3 regions of the Rahnella sp. AN3-3W3 genome follow, and region 3 is predicted to be linked to each of the others. Evidence: predicted binding sites of a transcription regulator. Region 3 holds the regulator's gene; each other region holds the start of a gene.

Region 1 (3,284 bases), on a different contig from region 3:
ACCGCGCTGGTTGCTGCGGCAGAATCCGCAGGCGCTGCCACGCACATTGGCGTGACCGCGTCTTCTGACACCTTCTATCCGGGTCAGGAACGTTATGACACCTTCTCCGGCCGCGTTGTCCGTCGCTTCAAAGAATCGATGAAAGAGTGGCAGGAAATGGGCGTCATGAACTATGAAATGGAATCCGCCACCTTGCTGACCATGTGCGCCAGCCAGGGCCTGCGCGCCGGTATGGTTGCCGGTGTGATCGTGAACCGTACGCAGCAGGAAATCCCTGATGCGGAAACCATGAAGAAGACTGAAAGCCATGCGGTGAAGATTGTTGTAGAAGCGGCTCGCCGACTTATCTGATTTTCCGTCATCCTTCCTGCAACTCGAATGATTTAGGGAAAGGATCGGATTATAAAGAAACTACATCATAGTGATGGGCTGCCTCTGGCGGCCCATTTTTTTGCCCTGTTAAGCAGATCTGTTAAGGTCATGTTAGTAATGCGTCTGGAATAATTGATCAATTCCCGCTCCGTATCTCTGATAAAAAGGAACTGCATTTTTGACTGTTCATGACCTTCTCGATTACACCACCACCTTTATCCGCACGCATCAGGTGTGGGCTGCGCCCATCGTCTTCTTTCTGGCTTTTGGTGAGTCTCTGGCCTTTTTGTCACTGCTCCTTCCTGCAACCTTTATCCTGCTGGGATTGGGCGCGCTGATTGGTGAAACCGGTATTCCTTTCTGGCCCATCTGGGCCGCCGCCGCTGCGGGTGCTTTCTTTGGCGACTGGCTTTCCTATTGGGTCGGCAACCATTTTCAGGACAGAGTGGACAACTTCTGGCCTTTCTCCCGTCATCCGCAAATGCTGGTGCGCGGTCATGCTTTCTTTGACAAGTGGGGCATGCCGGGCGCGTTTATCGGCCGCTTCTTTGGCCCGCTGCGTGCTGTTGTGCCGCTGGTCGCGGGGATTTGCGGTATGCCGCAAAAATATTTCCAGATTGCCAATGTGACGTCGGCGCTTATCTGGGCTTTCGGCATTCTGGCGCCTGGCGCTTTTGGCATTCAGTGGCTGAGCCGCTGGTTTTGAATCCTGCTCCCAGTGGCTGACCGCCGCAAGGGGGCAAGTACAGAGAAATTCCCTTTTGGAAGACGTCTCGCAAAGGCTCAATGCAACAGAAAATAGACTGGACATCCATACAGCCTGACATTACCTTGGCCGCAAGAGACTTCAAGAGGGAAATCGCGTGGATATCAGCATTCTGACTGCCCTGGCGGCGGCGTTAATTGGCTTACTGGTGGGGTGGCTCGTCGCCAGTTTGCGGCAACAGCAACAGCAAACGGAGTACGAAACGCAGCGCCGTTTGCTGGAACAATCGCTGGAGCAGATTAAAGCGGAAAATGATACGCACAAAAGTGAGCGGCTATCGGGCCAGCAGCAACTGCGTGAAGCCGAGCTGGAACTGCGAAAATTGCACAGCCTGCAGGCCGCCAGTCAGGAAAAACTGCAACTGCTGGCGCACTGGCAAAACGAGTGTGAACAGCTGAATCAGGAACTGCGTGCGCAGCGGGAAATTAACAGTGCTCAGGAGGCAGAATTGCGTGAGGTTTCCACCCGTCTGGATGAAACCCGCATGGCGGCTGAGGAGAAGCAGCGTCTGCTGATCAACAGCGAACAGCGTCTCAGCAGTCAGTTTGAGAATCTGGCGAACCGGATTTTCGAACAAAATGGCCGTCGCGCCGACGAACAGAATAAGCAAAGCCTCGACAAATTACTGCTGCCGTTGCGCGAGCAACTCGACGGTTTCCGCCGTCAGGTGCAGGACAGCTTCGGACAGGAAGCCCGTGAACGGCATACGCTGGCCCACGAAATCCGCAATCTGCAACAGCTGAATGTCGAGATGGCACGTGAAGCCGTCAACCTGACCAAAGCACTGAAAGGTGACAACAAAACGCAGGGCAACTGGGGCGAAGTGGTGCTCAGCCGCGTGCTTGAGGCTTCCGGATTACGTGAAGGCTATGAATATCAGACGCAGGTTAGCGTGCAGGTCGACAGCAACAGCCGCATGCAGCCTGACGTGGTGGTGCGGTTACCGCAAAACAAAGACGTGGTGATTGACGCCAAAATGACGCTGGTCGCTTACGAGCGTTATTTCAACAGTGAAGACGACGCTGAGCGCGAAATCGCGCTCAATGAACACATTGCCTCAGTACGCGGGCACATCCGCCTGCTCGGACGCAAAGATTATCAGCAACTTCCAGGCCTGCGCAGCCTCGATTATGTGCTGATGTTTATCCCTGTTGAACCTGCTTTCCTGCTGGCTATTGACCGGGAGCCCGAATTGATCAGCGAAGCGCTCCGTCACAATATTATGCTTGTCAGCCCGACGACTCTGCTGGTGGCGTTACGCACGATCAGTAATCTGTGGCGCTATGAACACCAGAGCCAGAACGCCAAACGTATCGCCGATCGCGCGGCGCGTCTTTACGACAAACTGCGGCTGTTTGTGGATGACATGGAGTCGATGGGGCAGAGCCTCGACAAAGCGCAGGGAAGTTATCGCGCTGCGATGAATAAACTCACGCAAGGCCGTGGTAATCTTATCGGACAGGTTGAGAGTTTCCGCGCTCTGGGTGTTGAAGTTAAACGGCCAATCAGTCCTTCTCTGGCTGAGAGGGCTAAAGCGGAAAATGAACCTGAAGATACCGCATCTCTGCCAGATACCTCTGATGCGGAAGAAGAACAGACACTGAACCCGCGCGAGCTAAACCTGCATCAATAGGCCGCGCTTGCCGGAATGGCCAGCACGGCATTTCAGATTCAACGTGTGAATTATTGCAATATGTTGAATCACCATCGGTGATGGGGCTTTCCTATGGGTTCTGATACACTTCTCCCCAAGAGTTCGACTGAAAAAGCAGGCATATAAAATGGAAAAGCAGACGCAGGAAACCACTCATTTTGGTTTTCGTACAGTAGCCAAAGATGAAAAACAGGAAATGGTGGCAGAAGTCTTCCATTCCGTTGCGGCAAAATATGATTTGATGAATGACCTGATGTCTTTCGGTATTCATCGTATCTGGAAGCGCTTCACGATTGATTGCAGCGGTGTCCGTCAGGGACATCGTGTACTGGATCTGGCTGGTGGTACGGGTGACCTGACCGCTAAATTCTCCCGTCTGGTGGGTGAGAAAGGCGAAGTTGTGCTGGCCGATATCAACGACTCCATGCTGAAAATGGGCCGCGAAAAGCTGCGCAATCTCGGCATTGTCGGTAACGTCAGCTACGTACAGGC
Region 2 (3,284 bases), on a different contig from region 3:
TCTTTTAAGGCCGGAAACAGGTCATAGACTTCTTCAGGCACCCGACGCGTCTTATTCCTGCTCGCCATCATGGCGATTTGCAGGTTTTCATCGACACTCATCTGCGAAAAAATCTGCCGCCCCTGAGGTACATAACCGATACCCATCTGTGCGCGGCTTTCCACTGGCAGATTCAGCAGACTTTGCGGCTCTTCATCACGCGATTGCCAGGAAATTGCGCCGCTTTTCACCGGAAGATGCCCCATGATGCAATTGATCAGCGTCGTTTTGCCCACGCCATTTCGCCCGATCAGGCAGGTGCATTGCCCGCGATACAGTTCGAGATTGATGTCCCAAAGAATATGTTTTTGCCCATAGTACTGATTAACGGATTTTACACTTAACATCAGACATACCTCCCTCATGGCGCTTTTCACCGGACTGCATTTTGACGGCCACTGTCATGTTTCTGACATTTATGTTCCGCTGTATGCGCGTTCTACAGGGGAATCCTTCACGAAATCTCTTCAAAGAGTGAATTTGCAACTCTCAGGCCAAGTTTTACCAGGCAGTGATAAAAAGAGACGTTACGTGGCTGTTAACAGGCCACGTACGGATGATTTAGGATTATTCATGAGTATTGTCAGGATTTGGAGATTCGGCGTGAGCCGTTGTAAAAGGAAACTGCACTTTGGCAGTGCCGGTTTCACTAATTTTGGTGCAAGGTTTGCGCCGTTGAGAAGCTGGAAAATCCTGATCAGATGCACTTTTGGGTTTTGCAAGGAACATCCGCTCGGAAATCCAGGCGAAATAGGCATAAATAAGGAGATAAAAAAGATAAAAAATAACTAAAAAAGAGCTCTCAGGCGCTGACGGAGCAAAAAATGGTTTTTTACCAACTCCCGCCGCGCCTGGTGTACTGAGACTTATCCACTATTCCTGTGGATAACCTTGTGCATGAGAGTAAGAAAAGTTGCTACAGACGAGTCAGGACGCGGCTTGCGCTCAGTTTGCCCGTATTCGCAGCTTTTTGATGATGTTGTTTTATATCAATGAGTTAGTTAAAAGCAATACAGGCGTAATTCGTTCGTCACAGTTGTGTCAATCTTCGTCAAGCTGTGGTCAGAAAGTGAATAGCGGTAAATATCGGGATAAAAATGTCAACTGATGGTGAGATTTCTCATTTGCCATAACCTAAAAAAGTGCAGTGGCAGCAAGATGTTAAAAGAGGTGCTGATTTTATCGATTGGAAGCTGGTTTTATATACAGTATTATAACGGCGGTTAAATTTGGACTGGCAAAAATTGCCAAGTCTTTCATACTATTTTTCCCCGAACTGTTCACCGGTTCAGCCCGTACGGCCTTGTGCATTTTCATTTCAGTCAGGTAGCCCGTCATGAGTAAAGAGTTCAAACTGCATTCCGAATTTAAACCTTCAGGCGATCAGCCTGAGGCGATACGCCGCCTGGAAGAAGGGCTGGAGAACGGGCTGGCGCACCAGACGTTGCTCGGGGTGACCGGTTCAGGCAAAACTTTTACCGTGGCGAATGTGATTGCTGACCTGAACCGTCCAACGATGGTGCTTGCCCCGAACAAAACGCTCGCGGCGCAGCTTTATGGCGAGATGAAAGAGTTCTTTCCGGAGAACGCGGTTGAATATTTTGTCTCCTACTACGATTACTATCAGCCCGAGGCCTATGTCCCGAGCTCAGACACGTTTATTGAAAAAGACGCCTCAGTGAACGAACACATTGAGCAAATGCGTCTTTCCGCGACTAAAGCCCTGCTGGAACGCCGGGATGTCATCGTGGTAGCGTCAGTTTCTGCCATCTACGGTCTGGGTGATCCAGACTTGTATCTGAAAATGATGCTGCATCTGACCAAAGGGATGATTATCGATCAGCGAGCCATCTTACGGCGTCTGGCGGAGCTGCAATATTCCCGTAACGATCAGGCTTTCCAGCGCAGTACTTTCCGCGTGCGCGGCGAAGTCATTGATGTGTTCCCGGCAGAATCTGATGATCTGGCGCTGCGCATCGAACTTTTCGATCAGGAAGTCGAACGTCTGTCGCTGTTTGATCCGCTGACCGGTCAGGTTCAGCACGAAGTGCCGCGTTTCACCATCTACCCGAAAACGCACTACGTGACCCCACGCGAACGTATCGTGCAGGCGATGGAAGAAATCAAAGTCGAACTGGCGGATCGCCGTAAAGTGCTGCTGGCCAATAACAAACTGCTGGAAGAACAGCGTATCAGCCAGCGCACGCAGTTTGATCTCGAAATGATGAACGAGCTGGGTTATTGCTCCGGTATCGAAAACTACTCGCGTTACCTTTCAGGGCGCGGGCCGGGCGAGGCACCTCCGACGCTGTTCGACTATCTGCCTGCTGACGGTTTGCTGATTGTTGATGAATCCCACGTGACCATCCCGCAAATAGGTGGGATGTACAAAGGCGACCGCTCGCGTAAAGAAACGCTGGTTGAATACGGTTTCCGTCTGCCTTCCGCGCTGGATAACCGCCCGATGCGCTTTGAGGAATTCGAAGCGCTGGCGCCGCAAAGTATTTATGTCTCGGCCACGCCGGGTAAATACGAACTGGAGAAATCCGGTGATGATGTGGTCGATCAGGTCGTGCGTCCGACCGGTCTGCTGGACCCGATCATCGAAGTGCGTCCGGTGACCACCCAGGTGGACGACTTGCTGTCTGAAATTCGTAAACGTGTGGCGGTTAACGAGCGTGTGCTGGTCACTACGCTGACCAAGCGTATGGCGGAAGACCTGACCGAGTATCTTGAAGAACACGGCGAGAAAGTACGTTACCTGCACTCTGACATCGATACCGTCGAGCGTGTGGAGATCATCCGCGATTTACGTCTGGGTGAATTCGATGTGCTGGTCGGCATCAACTTACTGCGAGAAGGGCTGGATATGCCGGAAGTGTCGCTGGTGGCCATTCTGGATGCGGACAAAGAAGGCTTCCTGCGTTCTGAACGCTCGCTGATCCAGACCATTGGCCGTGCGGCGCGTAACCTCAACGGTAAAGCGATTCTCTACGGTGATAAAATTACCAACTCGATGGCCCGCGCCATTGAAGAAACCGAACGTCGCCGCGCCAAACAGGAAGCGTATAACCTCGAAAACGGCATCACGCCGATGGGGCTGAACAAGAAGATCTCCGACATCCTGCAACTCGGTCAGCCTAAGACCAAAAAGAACAAAGACAAACGCGATGCAGAAGCGGCGCAGACCTTCAAATCGCTTACGCCGAAAGCGCTGGAGCAACGCATCAAAGAGCTGGAAAGCA
Region 3 (3,284 bases):
GGAAGACGCGGGCCGACCGCTGCCAGACGCTGGCGGGAGAAATGCATACGCGCCACGCGTGCCAGTTTCTGAGCGATGGTTTTGTCGGTGCCGTGCTCTGTCGCCATATAGCGCAGGGAAACGGTATTGGAGAAACGGACAAAACTGTCACGTCCGAGCCACAAGACGGCAAAGAATTTCTGGATGCCATTCAGTACGCGCAGATGCGGCGTATCATCCTGACCTTCACGGCCCGGCGCACGGCCAAACATCACGGAAACCGGCAGCATTTGAATGTCTAAATCCGGATTGTTGCGGTGCAAATCCAGATAGTCGTGGAACAGCTTTACGGATTCCTGCTTCGGCGTGTAATACGAGAACACGCGCGGGCCTTCAGCAATGAAAACATGGCTTGGCAGCAGCGTTCCGTCGATTTCCAGCGGAATAAGGGGATCGGGCAGATTCTCTGCCAGACATTGCGCACGCAACGTCAGCAAGTCTGCTTTGGAGTTGTAAGGCAATACGTACAAAATCGGGCGCGTCGGGTCCAAATGCAACTCGGTAACCGGATCTGAAGGTATGACCTTGCTCTTTACCAGCAATGAGAGTGGTAAATTCAATAATGTGTAATAAAGTCTACGCCAACCTGACATAAAAACGTGAAGCCTCTTGTTAGCCATTTCGCCGCAAGGATACCAGAAAGATCCGTGGAGATCTGTGGTCATATAAAAGCTAAAATACGGCACACTTTTAAGGACAACCCTTCAAGGATCAGTACCCGAAATGGCGAACCAAGTCACTGGATTTACCCGAATTTATAAAGCGGCCGGATATTCCTGGAAAGGATTGAAAGCCGCATGGCAGAACGAAGCGGCTTTTCGCCAGGAAGCCAGCGTGGCTATCCCGTTAATTTTGTTATCTTTCTGGCTCGATGTCAGCACGGTTGAACGCATTTTGCTTGTAAGCTCCGTGATGCTGGTCTGCGTCACCGAGTTGCTCAACAGTGCGGTGGAATGCGCGATTGACCGTATCGGCCCTGAGTTTCACGTGCTCTCAGGGCGGGCAAAAGATATCGGTTCTGCTGCCGTACTTCTGACCATCATATTGGCGATTTTTGTCTGGGTCAGTATCTTTTGGCCGCGATGGTTCTGATCTGGAATCTGTATTCCAGGAATCACCGTTATGCCCTGTTTTTATTCAATCTTAGGTTTTCATTGACCGTTTAGCTGTATATACTCACAGCAAGACTGTATAAACAACCAGGGGGCGGAATGAAAGCTTTAACGACCAGACAACAAGAGGTCTACGACCTTATTCGCGATCATATCTCCACCACCGGTATGCCACCGACTCGCGCAGAGATTGCATCGCGTCTGGGTTTCCGTTCTCCCAATGCGGCGGAAGAACACCTGAAAGCGCTGGCACGTAAAGGCGTTATCGAGATTGTCTCCGGTGCATCTCGTGGTATCCGTCTGCTGATGGAAGAAGAAGAAGGTTTACCGCTGATCGGCCGCGTTGCCGCCGGTGAGCCGCTGCTGGCACAGCAACATATCGAAGGGCATTATCAGGTTGATCCGGCGATGTTCAAGCCGAGCGCCGATTTCCTGCTGCGCGTCAGCGGGATGTCGATGCGTGATATCGGTATCCTCGACGGCGATTTGCTGGCCGTGCATAAAACGCAGGACGTGCGTAACGGCCAGGTTGTCGTGGCGCGTATCGATGATGAAGTCACCGTGAAACGCCTGAAAAAGCAGGGCAGCGTGGTGCAGTTATTGCCTGAGAACAGCGAATTCCAGCCGATCGTGGTGGATTTACGCGAACAGAATTTCAGCATTGAAGGGCTAGCCGTAGGCGTCATCCGTAACGGCAACTGGATCTGACCTTCGTACTTCGAGCTGCAGACGCGTTGGCTGCGTGCGTTTACCCGAATCACTGACTCATGTCAGCTCATCGGGATTCTCTTACTTGCCGCCTTCCTGCAACTCGAATTACTCGCTCAGAAATTGCTGAGTCAGAAATTGCTGTGTCAGATAGAGAAGACTAAAAAACATTGAATATGGATGGCGGCCGCCTCTGGCATCCATGTGAATTCAAAGAGAAATGCGTTTCTCTCATCATCGCCCCTTTCGGGGCGATGTCATTTTAGGCATAACCTGAACCTCCGGCATGAGATTCTCTATGCAACATCATTCCCTGCGACAATCATTCAAAAATACCTTTCTAAGCCCCGCGGATAAAGCACTCTGGACCCTGGCGTTACCGATGATTTTTTCCAATATCACGGTGCCTCTTCTTGGTCTGGTCGATACCGCAGTGATCGGTCATCTCGACAGTGCCGATTATCTCGGTGGTGTGGCGGTTGGTTCGATGGTCACGACTTTCCTCTTCATGATGCTGCTGTTTCTGCGCATGAGCACCACCGGCATGACCGCACAGGCGCTGGGCGCAAAAGACAATCAGTTGCTGGCTCGTGCTTTTGTGCAGCCCTTTTTGCTGGCGGTGCTGGCCGGTGTCATCATCCTGTTATTTCGCCATCCGCTGATGGAGCTGGCGTTTCATGTCGTGGGTGGCAGTCAGTCGGTGCTGGAACAGGCGAGGCTGTTTATCGAAATCCGCTGGTACAGTGCGCCTGCTTCTCTGGCGAATCTGGTGATCCTCGGCTGGTTGCTGGGCATCCAGTATATTCGCGGGCCGGTGATTTTGCTGATCGCGGGAAATCTGCTGAATATTATCCTGGATATCTGGCTGGTAATGGGGCTGGGGCTGAACGTACGTGGTGCGGCGATGGCAACTGCCAGTGCAGAGTATTTCACGTTGTTCATCGGGCTGTATTTTGTCTGGCGTGTCATGAAACGACGCGGTATCACCGGTTCAGAAATCACCAGTGCGTGGCGCGGTAATTTGCGCCGTCTTCTCGGACTTAACCGCGACATCATGCTGCGCTCATTGCTGTTGCAGCTATGCTTTGCCTCACTGACCATACTGGGTGCGCGGCTGGGCAGCCATATTGTGGCGGTCAACGCTGTTCTGATGAACCTGCTGACCTTTACCGCATTTGCACTCGACGGCTTTGCGTATGCCATCGAAGCCCATTCCGGTGAGGCATTCGGTGCGCGCAATCGCGAAAAGCTGCTGAACGTGTGGCATGCCGCGTGCCGTCAGGCCGGACTGGTGGCGCTGGCTTTTGCGCTAATTTATGCCGTAGCCGGCGGGGCGATTATAAATGCGCTCACCTCACTCCCCGAATTGCGTGAGCTGGCGGATCATTACCTCGGCTGGCAAATTGTATTGCCGCTGGTGGCGGT

The links. Region 3 encodes LexA, which represses DNA repair genes until DNA is damaged. Its sites were predicted from a motif close to TNCTGTATGTACATACAGNA; they were not measured.
Region 1: rmuC (DNA recombination protein RmuC) is a predicted target of LexA. The motif match lies at 1,174-1,193, and genes of this name have one in related genera.
Region 2: uvrB (excinuclease ABC subunit UvrB) is a predicted target of LexA. The motif match lies at 1,231-1,250, and genes of this name have one in related genera.

What each region holds. Positions count from the first base shown of each region.
Region 1 is NZ_JYDG01000102.1:13,434-16,717, forward strand. It holds gene udp (uridine phosphorylase) at 1-351, shown strand, start outside; gene UC15_RS21985 (DedA family protein) at 551-1,078, shown strand; gene rmuC (DNA recombination protein RmuC) at 1,236-2,771, shown strand; gene ubiE (bifunctional demethylmenaquinone methyltransferase/2-methoxy-6-polyprenyl-1,4-benzoquinol methylase UbiE) at 2,920-3,284, shown strand, end outside.
Region 2 is NZ_JYDG01000127.1:1,036-4,319, forward strand. It holds gene UC15_RS24520 (ABC transporter ATP-binding protein) at 1-386, opposite strand, end outside; gene UC15_RS24525 (hypothetical protein) at 403-831, shown strand; gene uvrB (excinuclease ABC subunit UvrB) at 1,376-3,284, shown strand, end outside.
Region 3 is NZ_JYDG01000006.1:49,591-52,874, reverse strand. It holds gene plsB (glycerol-3-phosphate 1-O-acyltransferase PlsB) at 1-632, opposite strand, end outside; gene UC15_RS03135 (diacylglycerol kinase) at 763-1,131, shown strand; gene lexA (transcriptional repressor LexA) at 1,251-1,859, shown strand; gene dinF (MATE family efflux transporter DinF) at 2,158-3,284, shown strand, end outside.